Regions from separate parts of the Clostridium sp. CTA-19 genome, predicted to be linked through region 2. Evidence: riboswitches for the same ligand, from Rfam matches in the RefSeq annotation. Region 2 holds a riboswitch; each other region holds the start of a gene.
The links. Region 2 has a riboswitch for magnesium ahead of mgtE (magnesium transporter). Riboswitches for the same ligand answer to the same signal wherever they lie in the genome.
Positions count from the first base shown of each region.

Region 1: it holds a riboswitch for magnesium, as region 2 does, so the genes downstream of both, mgtA (magnesium-translocating P-type ATPase) here and mgtE (magnesium transporter) in region 2, are expected to answer to the same signal.
Region 3: it holds a riboswitch for magnesium, as region 2 does, so the genes downstream of both, mgtE (magnesium transporter) here and mgtE (magnesium transporter) in region 2, are expected to answer to the same signal.

Region 1 is NZ_BAAABH010000045.1:5,200-10,377, reverse strand. It holds gene mgtA (magnesium-translocating P-type ATPase) at 1-1,791, opposite strand, end outside; M-box (ykoK) riboswitch at 2,186-2,346, opposite strand; gene ACYUE0_RS16445 (class I SAM-dependent methyltransferase) at 2,645-3,385, opposite strand; gene ACYUE0_RS16440 (response regulator transcription factor) at 3,774-4,475, shown strand; gene ACYUE0_RS16435 (sensor histidine kinase) at 4,465-5,178, shown strand, end outside.
Region 2 is NZ_BAAABH010000007.1:56,646-61,823, reverse strand. It holds gene ACYUE0_RS05645 (ATP-binding protein) at 1-589, shown strand, start outside; gene mgtE (magnesium transporter) at 630-1,976, opposite strand; M-box (ykoK) riboswitch at 2,179-2,341, opposite strand; gene ACYUE0_RS05635 (metal-dependent hydrolase family protein) at 2,544-3,782, opposite strand; gene ACYUE0_RS05630 (MFS transporter) at 4,211-5,178, opposite strand, start outside.
Region 3 is NZ_BAAABH010000052.1:9,837-15,014, forward strand. It holds gene ACYUE0_RS17015 (class I SAM-dependent methyltransferase) at 1-574, opposite strand, end outside; gene ACYUE0_RS17020 (MFS transporter) at 775-1,944, shown strand; gene ACYUE0_RS17025 (GNAT family N-acetyltransferase) at 1,959-2,897, shown strand; M-box (ykoK) riboswitch at 2,955-3,120, shown strand; gene mgtE (magnesium transporter) at 3,390-4,727, shown strand.

The sequences.
Region 1 (5,178 bases), on a different contig from region 2:
AGCAAAAACGTTAGTAGTATCTACTAGAGAAGATAATTTTTCATCGCTCATATCATCCAGTTCTGTTCCAAGAACAACATTACTAACCTCTAAACCAACTTCTGAACATATTTTTTTAGTTACTGAATCATTGTCACCTGTTAATATTTTTACTGCTACACCGTTATTGTGTAGTGCTTTTATTGCAGCGGCTGCAGAGTCTTTTGGTGGATCTAAGAATCCTATATATCCCATTAGAACCATATCATTTTCGTCTTTTACACTGAAATTATTCTCATCTGGAATATTATTTTTTTGTGCAACTGCAATAACTCTCATACCGTCATTATTTAGTTTTTCTACCATGTTAAGAACTTTGGTTTTAATTTTATCAGTAAGTTCTACAACATTTCCTTTGTATTCTGCATAAGAGCAACTTTCAAGCATTTCCTCAACAGCACCCTTTGTTATAAGTTGTCTTTTTCCTTCATGATTTTTTAATACTACAGACATTCTTCTTCTAGAAAAATCAAAGGGAATTTCATCTACTTTTATATAATCTTTTTCAAGCTTATCAAAACCATTGGTTACTCCATGTTCTAAAATTGCAACATCCATTAAATTACGTAAGCCTGTTTGATAAAAACTGTTTAGATATCCATGTCTTAAAACTCTTAAATCTTCTTCACCGTGGATATTTAAGTGTCTTTCAACAACTATTTTATCGCAAGTTAAAGTACCTGTTTTATCAGTACATAATACGTCCATTGCACCGAAGTTTTGTATTGCATCAAGTTTTTTAACTACAGTTTTATGCTTTGCCATTACAACAGCACCTTTTGCAAGGTTTGTTGTTACAATCATTGGTAGCATCTCAGGAGTAAGACCTACAGCAATTGATATTGCAAAAATTAGTGCTTCTAACCAGTCACCTTTTGTAATTCCATTTATTAAAAATACTACAGGAACCATTATAAGCATAAATTTTATAAGTAGTGCGCTTACACTGTTTACTCCTTTTTCAAAACTAGTTTGAGTTTTAGTGCCAACTAAAGTTAATGCCATTGAACCTAAATAAGTGTTATTTCCAGTAGCTATAACCACAGCTGTAGCACTTCCACTTATTATATTAGTACCTAATAAACATATATTATCAAGATCTGTGACAGTTAAATCTTTAGTGTCATTTTTTAATGTTGAATATTTTTCTACTGGCTCTGATTCACCAGTTAAGGAAGATTGGCTAATGAATAAATCCTTACTACTTATTATTCTTACATCAGCAGGAATCATGTCTCCAGCGGCAAGATATACTATATCTCCCGGTACAATGTCTGCCATGTTTATTTCTTTAACCCCAGATTCTTTTCTACATATAGCAGCAGTTGTTTTAACTAATGCTTTTAACTGCTGTGCAGCTTTTCCTGATTTAAATTCTTGAAAAAATTGTAAAAGACCACTTAGCGTTACCATTATTGTTATAACAGCTACAGTTGTAAAGTTTTTCTCTGCTGGAGAGACTAATATAACATCTGTGATTAAGGACACTATAGCAAGTGCTATTAAAACTAAAATAAAAGGATTGATAAAGGCTTTAAGTAATTGAATATACCATGGTGATGGTTTTTCATGGGCAAGTTCATTTAGTCCATATATTTCAGCTCTTTTTTCTACCTCTTCTTTGGATAGTCCATTAACTTCTGTATTCAACTCTTTATAAACTTTATCTAAATCCATTTTGCTAAAATTAAAAAGTTTATTTGTAGAATAATTTGCTTTGCTTTGAGTGTTCACTTTTCTTTTTTTTATCATAATTCACACCTCCGAATTCTTAAAAAAGACAATAAACAACTAAAGGTTAATAAGTGCATTTTTAAAAACCCTAATTTATTATTTCTATATATAGTTTTACTATTTTTTTATTTATAATACTTGTGAATTGATATTAGTAAAGAAACAGTGAAGATGGTATAGATATGATTCTATTAATTGCATTTATTTTAAACGTGAATTTTTATAAGATGGAGTCACATTATAATCAGTTTAAAAGACTGGATGTGACTAAATAATATATTAAATTTTTGTCATAAATATGCGTATCTTCACCGTCTAAACTACTACCGTCTACTTCCATTCTTTTTCACCTCCAATATTTTTAAAATAACGTAAAAAAACTTCGTCAACTTGAACGTGACGAAGGCATATAACAATACATTCTCGTTCAAGTTTTGGCTCTGCAAGGCGATGAAGTTGCGTTAAGTTAAGCCTTCTTTGTTCGGCAAAACCTGCTAACCAGTTCAGAATGTTTCCATCCTTTTACGGCAGCAACCCGTATCCTTGTAGTAACCTCCCCTACCGAGGCGATATTCATTTACATGAAAAGTATAGCTATGTTTGTTGAATATGTCAATTGAATTTTTTTTAAACAAATTAATAAAAATGATTATATGAAGAAATTATATTGGACTATGTAAATGTTTTAATTATAGCAAAACACACAAAGAACAAGCTCGAATAAAGTCGAAATTTGTTCAGAAAAAATTAAAAAATATTTTAAGAAATTGATTTTAAGTTTTATTTATAACTTTTAACTAACTATAGTTGTATTTAGTATTTTAAACTGACAATAAAAAGGAAGCACATATCTAATGCTTCCTTTTTATTGTTATACTTGGCATTCATATAAAAACATTTCAGCGTTATTATCTTTTGCTATTTTTTTAGAAAAAGAAGAATATACTTTTATTTCACTAAAACCTATTTTATATAAAATCTCTTCCAATTCTCCTAATTCATATAATCTTATTTGAAAATCCATTGATTCAGCTTTAATAATTTTTTCCTTATCTCTTAATTCATAAATACTAGGAGAATAGAGAATTTTATTTGTTGGGTTATAAATATTTTTAGTTTTTAACACCAAATCAAGTCCATTTCTTGTTTTGACTTTTTCAATAATTTTATATTCATCTTCATTCTGGCCTTTATTGGCTACTGTATCAACAGCAAATACAAATTTGCCACCTTTTTTCAGTAATGTATATATCTTTTGTAGAATAGATTTGCATATATTCATATCAGTGAATAAAGATACGGAACCAGAGGATATAAAAATATAATCAAACTGTTCTTTAGGATTATAACTTTCAAGGGATACATTAGTAACTTGAGCTTCTGGTAATTTTTCAGTCAGCTTACTTAACATTTCTTTAGATAGGTCAAGTCCTTTAATATTAAATCCACTTTCATAAAAGGGTATTAAAAATCTTCCACTACCACATAAAGGTTCAAAAATTTTCATTTTTGATGTTGCATATGAAAGATAAAAAGCTAGTTCATCTTCTGGAGCTTTTTCGTGTAAAATCTCATACATTTCTGTACATAAGTTACCATAATAATTTATCATAAATTTTCCTCCTAAACTTTTTTCTAAGTATAACAATTTTAAAGTGAGAAAACTGTTCCAATATTGCTAAATTACTATAGTCTACCTTCTATATAAAAATGGCTAAATTAAAAGATTATATTAATTTGTGTAAATGTTATAATTATATAGAGAAACAAGCTCAAATTTAAATTTATACATCAAATTTTTGTTATCAGTTAAGAAAAAATAAGCACAACTATAGTTAGTTAAGAATCACTAGGAGCAAGACGAATAGTAATAACCTCAACTGTTAACTATTCACTCTTAACTTTTAACTAAAAAAATCTGTTAGTTATTGATAAAATATTAATTTAAGTTTTCTTATTTGATAAATATGAAAAATTTATAAAGAGAATAGGGGTAATTTATGAGTAGTGAAAAAATTCTTATAGTAGATGATGATAAAGAAATATTAGATTTAGTTAGCTTTTATTTAAAGAATGAAGGATATGATATTTTAAAAGCCAATAATGGAGAAGAAGCAATTAAAATTATTGAGGGTAATTCTATAGATTTGTTAATTGTTGATATAATGATGCCTGGAATTGATGGAATTGAAGTTTGTAGAAGGGTAAGAATGAAAAAAAATATTCCAATTATAATAGTAAGTGCAAAATCTTCAGAGATAGATAAAGTTATAGGTCTCAGTTCCGGTGCAGATGATTATATGATAAAACCTTTTAGTACGATAGAACTAGTGGCAAGGGTTAAAGCACAACTTAGAAGATATATTTATCTAAATAATAATGAAAAAGAAAATGTAAAAAAAGATTTGATAAAAATTAATGGATTACAAATAAGTAAAGAAAATTTTACTGTTAAAGTTTATGGAAGAGAAGTTAGTTTAACTAAAACAGAATATGAAATTGTATTGCTTATGGCTGAAAATCCAAACAGAGTTTTCCCTTTAGAAGAAATTTTTGAAAGAGTATGGAAAGAAAAATATTTTCATGGTAACAATACAGTTATGGTACATATCGCTAGAATTAGAGAAAAAATTGAAGAAAATCCTAGGGAACCTAAAATTGTAAAAACTGTTTGGGGGGTAGGATATAAAATTGAAGATTAATTTATTTAAAGGAATTCAGTTTAAAATATTAAAGTCATTTTTATTAAGTATTTTATTATCATTTTTTTTAGTTCTTTTTTTAGTATTAAAATTTTTAAATATAAAATACAATGTTACTTATACTAATTGGGGAAATTGGGCCAATGAAAATCTTATGTTAAATACATATATATTAATTATATTTTTTCTAATGTTTATTTTAGTTACTACAATGTTTTTTTATATATTCACAAAGAAGTTTATAAAACAGATAGATGATATAAATAAAAAGATTTCTATAATTTCAGAGGGTAATTTTAGTACAATAATTCCAGTAACTACAGATGATGAGATTGGAAAGTTATCTAATAACATTAATATAATGTCTAAAAAACTTGAGGCTCTAATTAAAAAAGATGCGAAAAATGAAAAACTTAAAAATGATATGATAAGCAATATTTCTCATGATTTAAGAACACCACTAACATCAGTGATAGGCTATGTGGAAATTATGAAAAATTTGCAGTATAAAGATAAAACAGCTTGTGATAATTGTATAGATATTATATTGAAAAAATGCGATGAGCTAAAAAATTTAGTTGAAGATTTACTTGAATATACAAGCATAAATTTTAAAGGAATTAACATAAAAAAAGAGCCTATAAGCATAAAAGATGTAATAGAGCAGATAATGATTGGTTTTATACCAAACCTTGAAAAAGTA
Region 2 (5,178 bases):
AAATATGGATTTAAGCTTTGAACCAACTCTTAAAGACATTGATTTTCAAGTTAAAAATATAGATGATTCTTTAAATAAATTACTTTATTTAACCAGATTAGATGATTTTGATAAAGATTTTATAATATCAAATGTTAATGTAAAAAAAATAATAGAAAAGGTTATAAGTAAACATGCTAAGTATTTCATATCAAAAAAGCTTAAATTGAAACTTATCAATTTAGATTATTACATATTAACTGATGAAAAATGGCTATTTTTTGTAATTGATCAATTAATAAGTAACTCTATAAAGTATGTTAATTACAATGGATGTATCTTAATAAGATGCCATATAGAAAATAATAATCTTATTCTTACAATATATGATAATGGCATAGGTATTAAACAAGAAGACCTTTCAAGGGTTTTTAATAAAGGCTTTACAGGAAATAATGGAAGAGTTAATACTAAATCTACTGGTCTTGGACTTTATCTAGTAAAATCTTTATGTGATAAAGTAGGCTATACTATTTTTATTAAATCTAAAATTAATTGTTATACCGCTGTGTCAATTGGTTTTCCTAATTTTTCTGATAAAAAAATATAAGAGAAAAGAAGCTCAAAATAATTAAAGAGCTTCTTTTCTCTTATATTAAATATTGTATAAATACTGTTGCTAATCCTAAGAAAAAGAAAAATCCTAAAACATCAGTAGCTGTTGTTACAAAAACTGCTGATGCTAATGCTGGATCTATTTTTAATTTTTTAAGTGTCAATGGAACTAAAAATCCTGCTGTCGTAGCTACTGTCATATTTAAAATCATAGCCAGTCCAATAACTAATCCAAATACAGGTTTTCCAGACCATAATCCACCTATTATAGAAATACATATCCCAACTGAAAGTCCATTAGTTAAACCTACACCTATTTCTTTAAAGAAAATCTTTTTAGCATTTTCAAAATTTAATTCCCCTAAGGCTAATCCTCTAACAACTATTGTTAATGTCTGCGTTCCTGCATTTCCACCCATTCCTGCAACTATTGGCATAAATGTAGCTAATATAACAACTTTACTTATAGTTCCTTCAAACATACTTACTGTTGCTGAAGCTAACATAGCAGTAAGTAAATTAACAAATAACCATGGGAGCCTACTTCTTACAGATTCAAAAAGTGTTCCATTAACCTTTTCGCTTTCACCTACTCCACCTAGACGATGTATATCCTCAGTTGTTTCATCTCTTAAAACATCTATTATATCATCAACGGTTACAATACCTAACATCTGCTCTTCATCATTTATAACAGGCATTGTTAAAAACCCATATTTTTCAAATCTATGTGCAACTTCTTCCTGGTCCATGTCATGATGAACACTTATAACGTTGCTATTTAAAACATCAATAATTATTGTATCAAAAGGACTTACAACTATTTCTCTTAATGATACAACACCCTTTAACTTTTCATCTTCATCTACAACATACAGATAATATGCACTTTCTGCATTTGGAGCAACTTTTTGAAGATATTTTAATGTTTCTTTCACAGTCATATTTTCTTTAATTGAAATATATTCTGTTGCCATTATACCACCAGCTGTATCTGGCGCATAAGTAAGCAATTGTTTAACATCTTCAGCTTCTTCAACTGGCATGTTATCTAAAATTCTCTTAGATTCAATTTCATCTAAGCTACCTAGCAAGTCTGCGATTTCATCAGATGACATTTCTTTTAATATATTTTTTTGCTTTTTCTCGGAAAAATTCACCAAAAGTGCATATTTTTCTTCATCATCTTCTTCGTCTATGACTTCTGCGATTAACCATTCTGGTATTCTATGAAGTATTTTGATTACATCTACAGCCTCTATTTCATGTAGTACATCTAATATGTCTGCTGGATGTATATCCTCTATTATTTCATCTATTCCCTTTTGTGAACCGTAAAGTAATAACCTTTTTAATTCTTCTCTGTCCATTTCAAGTTTCATCAAACTCCTCCTTTAAATTAAGAGAAGCCTTGGAATAAAAAGTGTATAAATGAATTCAAAGCTACTCCTATATATTTACTTGTAAAATTGCACCTACTATAAGGGTCGCTGTCCATTTATATCACCTCCAAAATTTATAAAAAGATATCAAATATCATTAAAAACAACAAAAAAGACCTTCCAGCTCCTTGCTAAAAAATCTAGTATCTTTTAGTTGTAGAGCTTTAGCACTATAAAGCTTAGACTTGTAGTCAGCTACATTAAAAATTACCTTTGCGATAATTCCTGCTAACCCATTGGAATCTCTCGATTTTTCTGGGCAGTAGCATGTGTCTTTATAGGAGCCTCACCTAACAATTCAATTTTTCTTCCACATATAATATTATTCCTTTAAATAATACATGTCAAATCAAATTTTACATTTTTGAATCAACGTATAAATTCCTCATACTATTGTTTCTCTAAATTTATAATAAAATTTTCATTAATAAATTAAATCAAAAACACAACTAAATAACAGAAAAGGATATTCAAAATAAATTTTGAATACCCTTTTTAAATAATTAATTATTTTCCTTTAACAAAAGTTCCTTCTTTCATTATTACGTCCATTTTATCTACGGATATATTTTTTATATCTTCTAATGGATTCCCATTTATTACAAGAATATCAGCAAATTTTCCTTCTTCTAATGTTCCTGTTACTTTATCTATTCTAAGCATTTCAGCTCCATTTTTGGTAGCAGCCATTATTGTTTCCATTGATGTTAGACCTGCTTTATTTAATGCATACATTTCAGTTATTGCATATTTACCATATGGAGTTAAACTACTACAAAACGAATCTGAACCTACTGTAATTCTAATACCTTTTTTATTTGCATTTTGAAGATTATCTATTATACGATTTAATTCTTTTTCTGCAATTGTTGCACCTGGATATTTATCATGTATTGGTCTATATGGTGGTTCATATACTGTAAACCACTCAAAGAAAAATTGAAGAGTTGGACAGAAAGTTATATCCTTTTCTTTCATTATCTCAAGACATTCCTCATTTAATTCTTGTCCATGTATAATTGCAGAAACTCCTGCTTTACAAGAATTTAATGCTCCCTCATATCCTTCTGCATGTGACCAAACTGGTAATCCTACCATTTTACATTCATCAACAACAGCTTGTATTTCTTCCATACAATAGTGTGAATCCGCTTTAGCATCTAATCTCCATATGCCTCCACCTGTTGACCATATCTTAATTGCATCTGGATTTTCACGTAATCTTCTTCTTATAGCCTTACGAAGTTCCCATGGTCCATCGATACGTTCTGCCCAAGGATGAGAATCGTTATTGTAGTCTAACGGTAATCTATGTGAATCACCATGTCCTGCTGTTCTACAAAATCCTAATCCTGTAGTTACAACACGTGGTCCTGGTATTATACCTTCCTCTATCATATTACGAATATGTATTCCTGAACGTGAAATTTCTCCTACAGATGTTAATCCGTGTTCCAATGCTTCACGTGCTTGAGCAACTGCTACTATTGTTTTTTGTATAGGTGGCTCAAGTACCCAATCACTATCATTATCAGTTAAGTTTCCACTAAAGTGAAGATGACTATCTATTAATCCTGGCATAATAGTCTTGCCAATTATCTCTACTTTCTCATAATCATCCTCAATCGTTTTCATTTCTCCAGCATAAACGATTTTCTTGTCTTCAACAAGTACTAGTGAATTTTCTATTGAATCTTTTCCTGTTCCATCTATTAGCAATCCGCCAACAAATGCAATTTTACTCATAAAAATCCCCCCTAAATTGTATAGGTTTACCCTCGGATGTTTTAAATTTATTAATATTAAAATTGTTTAAACCTATGCAAATTTTTTAAATTTCATTAGGCATATGAAAAGAAATAAGATATCAAACATTCAAAGCATATTTGTCACAAGACAAGAAGATGAAATCAAGTCATAGTTGGACTATATGTGTATTTTACCAAAAAAGTATTCGTAACAAATAAGCGAGAATACTAATCTATTATTTATTCAATCATGCCTTATATTAAAACATCACTTTTAGTATATATTAATTGGGATTTTTTATCTATATAAAATTTAAACTTTATTAACATAAATTTAAATTTTATGTTATATTTTCTTGTTGAATAATTTTTATAAAAAACTGTACTAAGTTCTATGATTTTCAACTTAGTACAGTATTATTTAAATTACTTTTTGATTAATATTTTACTGTTTTTTATTAAAATATATCCTATTAAAAATACAATACAATTAAGAATTACACATGTTATTAAAGCACTATTTAGAGATATTTTCGCAAAAAAACCTATTATTATATTACAAACTGCAGCTACTATGTTACCTATCATTGCGTAAGCTGATAATATTGTAGCTCTATTAATAGAATCTATACTGGCATTTTTTATAGTTTCTGTTAATGGTTGTGTAATTGCAAAAGATCCTTCAATAATAAATATTAATACTATTGTTATATAAGAAATATTAGTAACTATCAACATTGTATTAGCTATAATGATTAATATTAAAGCTACAATATAAGTCTTGTTTCTTCCTATACGTTTTTTCACTACATGTGCTCTAATTGCTATAAACGTAGCAATTTGCATAAATGCCGCTAATATTCCAAACCACTTCATGTCTATTCCACTTCTTATATACAGTGGTTGATTTAAAAATACACAAACACTATGAGTAGTTTCCGAAATAACTGCTATTAAAATGATAAAAATCAAAATTTTTTTATTTACCAACGAAGATTTTAAACTTTCTATTATAGTTTCTTTTTTTTCATTACTCTCAAATTTAACATCTTTTAAAAAGAAGCTTAATAAAAAAGTTACTACATAGGCCATTATTGTAGCTAATGCTAATAAATCTAAAGATTTTTTAACCATTACCCCACTTAAAAGTGATGATATTAGAAAACCTAATGTAGAACATGCACTATATCTTCCGAAAGTCTTATCGCTATCTTCTTCCTTTATAGATCCATATAATATTGCACTATCACATCCTGAAATACCTGAAATAGCTAACGCAGCTAATATTGCTTCTAATAAAAACATATTAAATGAATTTGCATAATAAAAAGCTACTTTTGACAATAAAAATAATCCAAAGGAAATATTCAAAGTCTTTTTATATCCTATTTTAT
Region 3 (5,178 bases), on a different contig from region 2:
AAATGTTTATAGTTTTGTTTCTAGGTAAATCATCTAATATCTCACTTAAAAGTTCAACATAATGGTCTATTTGATTATATTTTCTTACCTTATCATTTTTAATTTTACCATCTTTAGTCATTATGTTAATTTCTTTAAGTAGGGCATCTGCTTTTCCTACTTTTATATAGTAATCTCTGTTTAATAAGGTAGAAGTATTTCCAGGAAAATCATCTTTTTTAGATTTCTCATTAGATTCAATATCTTTTATTTGTGTATTTTTCATTGATACGTTCTTATTATCAGCAGTTATAGAAATAATTTCACCACGCTCACTATAAATAAGAGAAAGGCTATCATACCTTTCAGCTTCTTTTGTAATTGTATTAAAGAGTTCGGAGATAGAAATTTCATTAGTAACCCCATTGAAGTTATATTTTAATAAATTATTATCTATTTTTGCAACACCTTTAAAAGTTTTAAGCCCAGTACTATAAACTACATTAATATCTTTGAAGATAGATAAATTTTCAGCATATCTGTTTTCTAAGCCTACTAAAAATAATTTTAATTTAGATATATTAGATTTGTTCACTAAGATCAACCTTTCTATTTAAAATTTTCTATAAGATTATATTACTATAAAATGAAAATTTAAAGGATAATTTATTATTTGTTATTTAAAAATAATATATAATATTTGCTTAATAAATATATTATGTATTTTAACCTATATTTAGCTATTCAATCTAAATAGGTTATAATATATAATTAGTATTTGAAGGTGGTGATTTTTTGAAAAAGAAAAAGAACATATCTACCTTAATATTTATATTTATCACTATGCTTTTTGTTGCTGTTGCGGATAATGTAAAAGGGGTACTAGTGCCAGCATTTAAACAAAGTTTTTCGATAACAAATTCTAATATAGGTGATATATTTTTAATAGGTAGTATAGGTTATGTTTTATTTACTTACTTAGGTGGAATATTATGCGAAAAAATAGGACAAAAACGAACTTATGGATTAGGATTTTTAGTAGTAGTTTTGTCAGCATTTTTGTTTTATGTGTCTAGTGGGTATAAAATGCTATTGATATGCATATTTATATTGAATGTTGGAATTGCATTGATATGTATATCAATAAATACGTTAGTTCCAATGCTAGCCATAGGATTTCAAGCAGTAGCTATGAACTTAACTCATTTTTGTTATGGTGTAGGGTCTACATTAACACAAGCAGGAACAGGGGCTTTTTTAGCTAGAGGATTTAACTGGAGAAGCATTTATATTTTTATAGGTGTTTTATTTCTATTGGCATTTATAATATTTTTATTTATACAAATACCAGAGCCTAATGTAGATTATAAAGCTGTTAAAAAAGATGGTAAGGGAAGTATTAAAGTAGTTTTGAAAAATAAGATGTATTATTTTTATTCTATTGGTTTAGGTTTTTATGTGTTTGCCGAAGTTGCAACAGCTAACTGGTTAGTAAATTTTTTGCAAGAAACTTACAAATTTGATTATCAAAAGAGTACAATATATTTATCAATATTTTTTATATTATTAACTGTGGGAAGATTACTTGGTGGATTTGTAGCAGAAAAAGTAGGATATTTTAAAACGGTAATAATTTCTCTTAGTATTGCATTAGTTTTATATACTAGCAGTTTAATACTAGGTGAGAGAGGCATGTTTTTAATTTGTATATCAGGATTATTTTTTGCTATTACATTTCCAACTGTGGTAAGTACTATTGGTAATACCTTTAAAGAAAATGCTATATATATGTCTGGAATAATAATTACAACTTCAAGTACTATCAATATGTTACTAAATAAATTTATAGGAAATCTTAGTGATGTTATAGGTACTGAAAAAGCATTTTATTTAATACCAATTAGTTTAGTAATTTCCATAGCATTCTTGATTTTGACTTATAGAAATACAAAAACTTTAGTTTGAGGTAGGGATTTATGATGAATAAAAGTGCTTTAGTTGATTTGGTTGTAGCAAAAGGTAGAAATAAAGAATATACAATAAAAGATAGATTAGGAATAACAATTGGCAGAATATATATAATTGAAATTGATGAAGTTAATAAAAATTGTTTGTTTAGGCTAAAATTTTATAAAGAAAATAATAGCTATGAGTATATGTTAGATACTTTAAAGATTATGTTAAACATCTTATTTAATAATCATAAGGTAAATAAGGTAAATGTCTTATGTAGTGAAGAACTAGATACTAATGCATTTACAAATATAGGTTTTGAACTTGAAGGAATATTACAAGATAATATTATAAATAATTGTAATAAGTATGAATATGAACTTTTATTTGGTATAACAGAAAGTATGTATAAATCTCATTATATTAATTTAGGAACAAATTTAAAAGGTGTAAATATAAAATTAAAGGTATTAACTCCACAAGAAAGTAATGATTTATTAAATTATTATATAAGGAATAGGAAGTTTTTAACGCCTTTTGAACCATATAGAGATGAGGGATTCTACACTATAGAAAGTCAAAAACAAAGTTTGATAGAAAGTTACAAACAATTTATAAAAGGCGAATCAGCTCATTTTGGAATATATCTAAAAAATAAATTTATAGGAAGAATAAGAATTAACAATATTGTTATGGGTGTTTTTAAAAATGCATTTATAGGATATTCAATTGATGAAGAATACCAAGGAAAGGGTTATATGAAAGAGGCTGTAAGGCTTGCTATTGGATTTGCTTTTAAAGAACTAGGATTACATAGAATTGAAGCAAGTACAATGATAACAAATGAAAAATCGCAAGGTGTATTAAAGGCATGTGGTTTTGAGGAACTTGGTGTAAGTAAAAATTATCTATATATAAATGGAAAATGGCAAGATCATAAAATCTTCTACAAAAACAATAGGTAAGGGTTTACTTTAGTTATTGATAATAGTATCATTAAATTATATAACAAAATTAAAAATTAATTATCTTGTTAGGTGAGGTTACTGTATGAAAATACGCCACTGCCCAGAAATGTCCAGAGACGCCAATGGGTTAGCAGATACTATCGAATTAAGGTTTTATCTAATGTGGCTGAGAAGAACTCTACGTCTTACAGAGCTAAAACTCAACGTATTAAGGAAAATTAGATTTTAGAATTTTAAATATAGCTTTATTTTGATTTTAAATCTCTCTACTTAATAGGTTGAGGGATTTTTATTTTGTTTTAAAAATAAATTTTAGGAGGTGACTGCCATGGATGATGGAGCCAGTAGTTTTATTATAGGCAAATTGGTAATGGCTGCTATTCATGCAGTTACTAATAAATATATAAACAATTATAATATACTATTTAAAAGTTTATAATATATAGGTAAATAGTGTGAATAGCAGTACCTAAATAGGAGGTATTGCAAATGGAATTCAAAAAAATAGTAGAGCTAATAAGAAAAAATAAATTTGTTGAAGCGAAACATTTATTACAGAATGAAAATCCAGCAGATATAGCACAATTATTAGAAGAGTTAGATAGTGAAACTATGCTAATAGCATTTAGAATTTTATCTAAAGATTTAGCAGCAGAAGTATTTTCTTATATGAATAAAGAGGATATTCATTATATTATAGAAGCAATAAACGATGATGAACTTAGAATTATAATGGATAGGATTTTTTTAGATGATACTATAGATATTTTAGAAGAACTGCCTTCAAATGTTGTAAGTAGGGTTTTAAAAAACACTAAAGAAGGAAAGAGAAAACAAATTAATTCCTTTTTAAATTATCCTGAAAATTCAGCAGGAAGTATAATGACCATAGAGTATATGAGTCTAAAGAAAAAGATGACAGTAGAAGAGGCTATATCACATATAAAGAAAAATGGAATAGATAAAGAAACTATAGATACTTGTTATATAATTGATAAAGATAGAAAGTTACAAGGTGTTTTATCTATTAGACAGTTGATATTGAATGATGACTATACGCAAATAGAAGACATTATGAAAAGCAATGTGATTTATTGCAATACGCTAGAGGATCAGGAAGATGTTGCTGATAAGTTTAAAAAATATGACTTTACAGCAATGCCAGTAGTAGATAACGAAAAAAGATTAGTAGGAATAATTACGATAGATGATATAGTTGACATAATAGAACAGGAGAATACAGAAGATATTCAAAAAATGGCAGCTATGGAGCCATCAGAAGAAGAATATTTAGAAACTGGTGTTTTTAAACTAGCAAAAAATAGAATTATATGGCTGTTAATTCTTATGATTTCAGCTACATTTACAGGAGCTATAATACAAAAATATGATGATGTATTGCAATCAGTTGTAATTTTAGCAGCATTTATCCCTATGCTTATGGATACAGGTGGAAATGCAGGTTCTCAATCATCCACACTTATAATAAGAGGTTTAGCATTAGGTCAAATAGAAATGGGAGACGTTTTAAAAGTAATTTGGAAAGAAATTAGAGTTAGTTTAATAGTTGGTGTAATTTTATCCATTGTTAACTTCTTTAGAATATATTATTTACAAAAGGTTGGGTTAGCTATTTCAGCAACAGTTAGTATAACATTATTTTTTACTATTGTTATAGCAAAGGTAGTAGGTTGTGTATTACCAATAGTAGCAAAAAAATTAAAATTAGATCCAGCTATAATGGCTAGTCCATTAATAACAACAATAGTAGATGCATTATCATTAATTATTTATTTTGGAGTGGCTACTTTGTTACTAGGAATCTAAAGGTATATAGGTCATTTAACAATAGTATTTTATCCTATTGTTAAATGGCTTTTTTTAATACTTTAATCATAGAAAATAGTGAGAAAGTAATGAATATTTAAAATAAAAAAGGTATTTTTTATAAAAACAGTTATTTTTTATGAATACTGTACCAGGAGTGTCGATAAATGAATAATAGAGCATATGTAAAGTAAAATAAGTAAATGAAAAATAAATACAAGTAATAGTAATTTTAACAAAAAATAAATAGGATTAAAAAATATATAATAAATCTTGTCGCTGAGGCAAACAAGTAAGTAGCTCAAGCGATAAGGATTTAAACTTTAAAAGACACTTAAAAATTTTGAAAAAAGTTTTAAAAAAAGTGTTGACAAAAAAGTTAAAAGCTAGTAAAATAGTAAAAGTCGTCAGGTAATGACGAATTGGTCTTTGAAAATTAAACAGATAAATA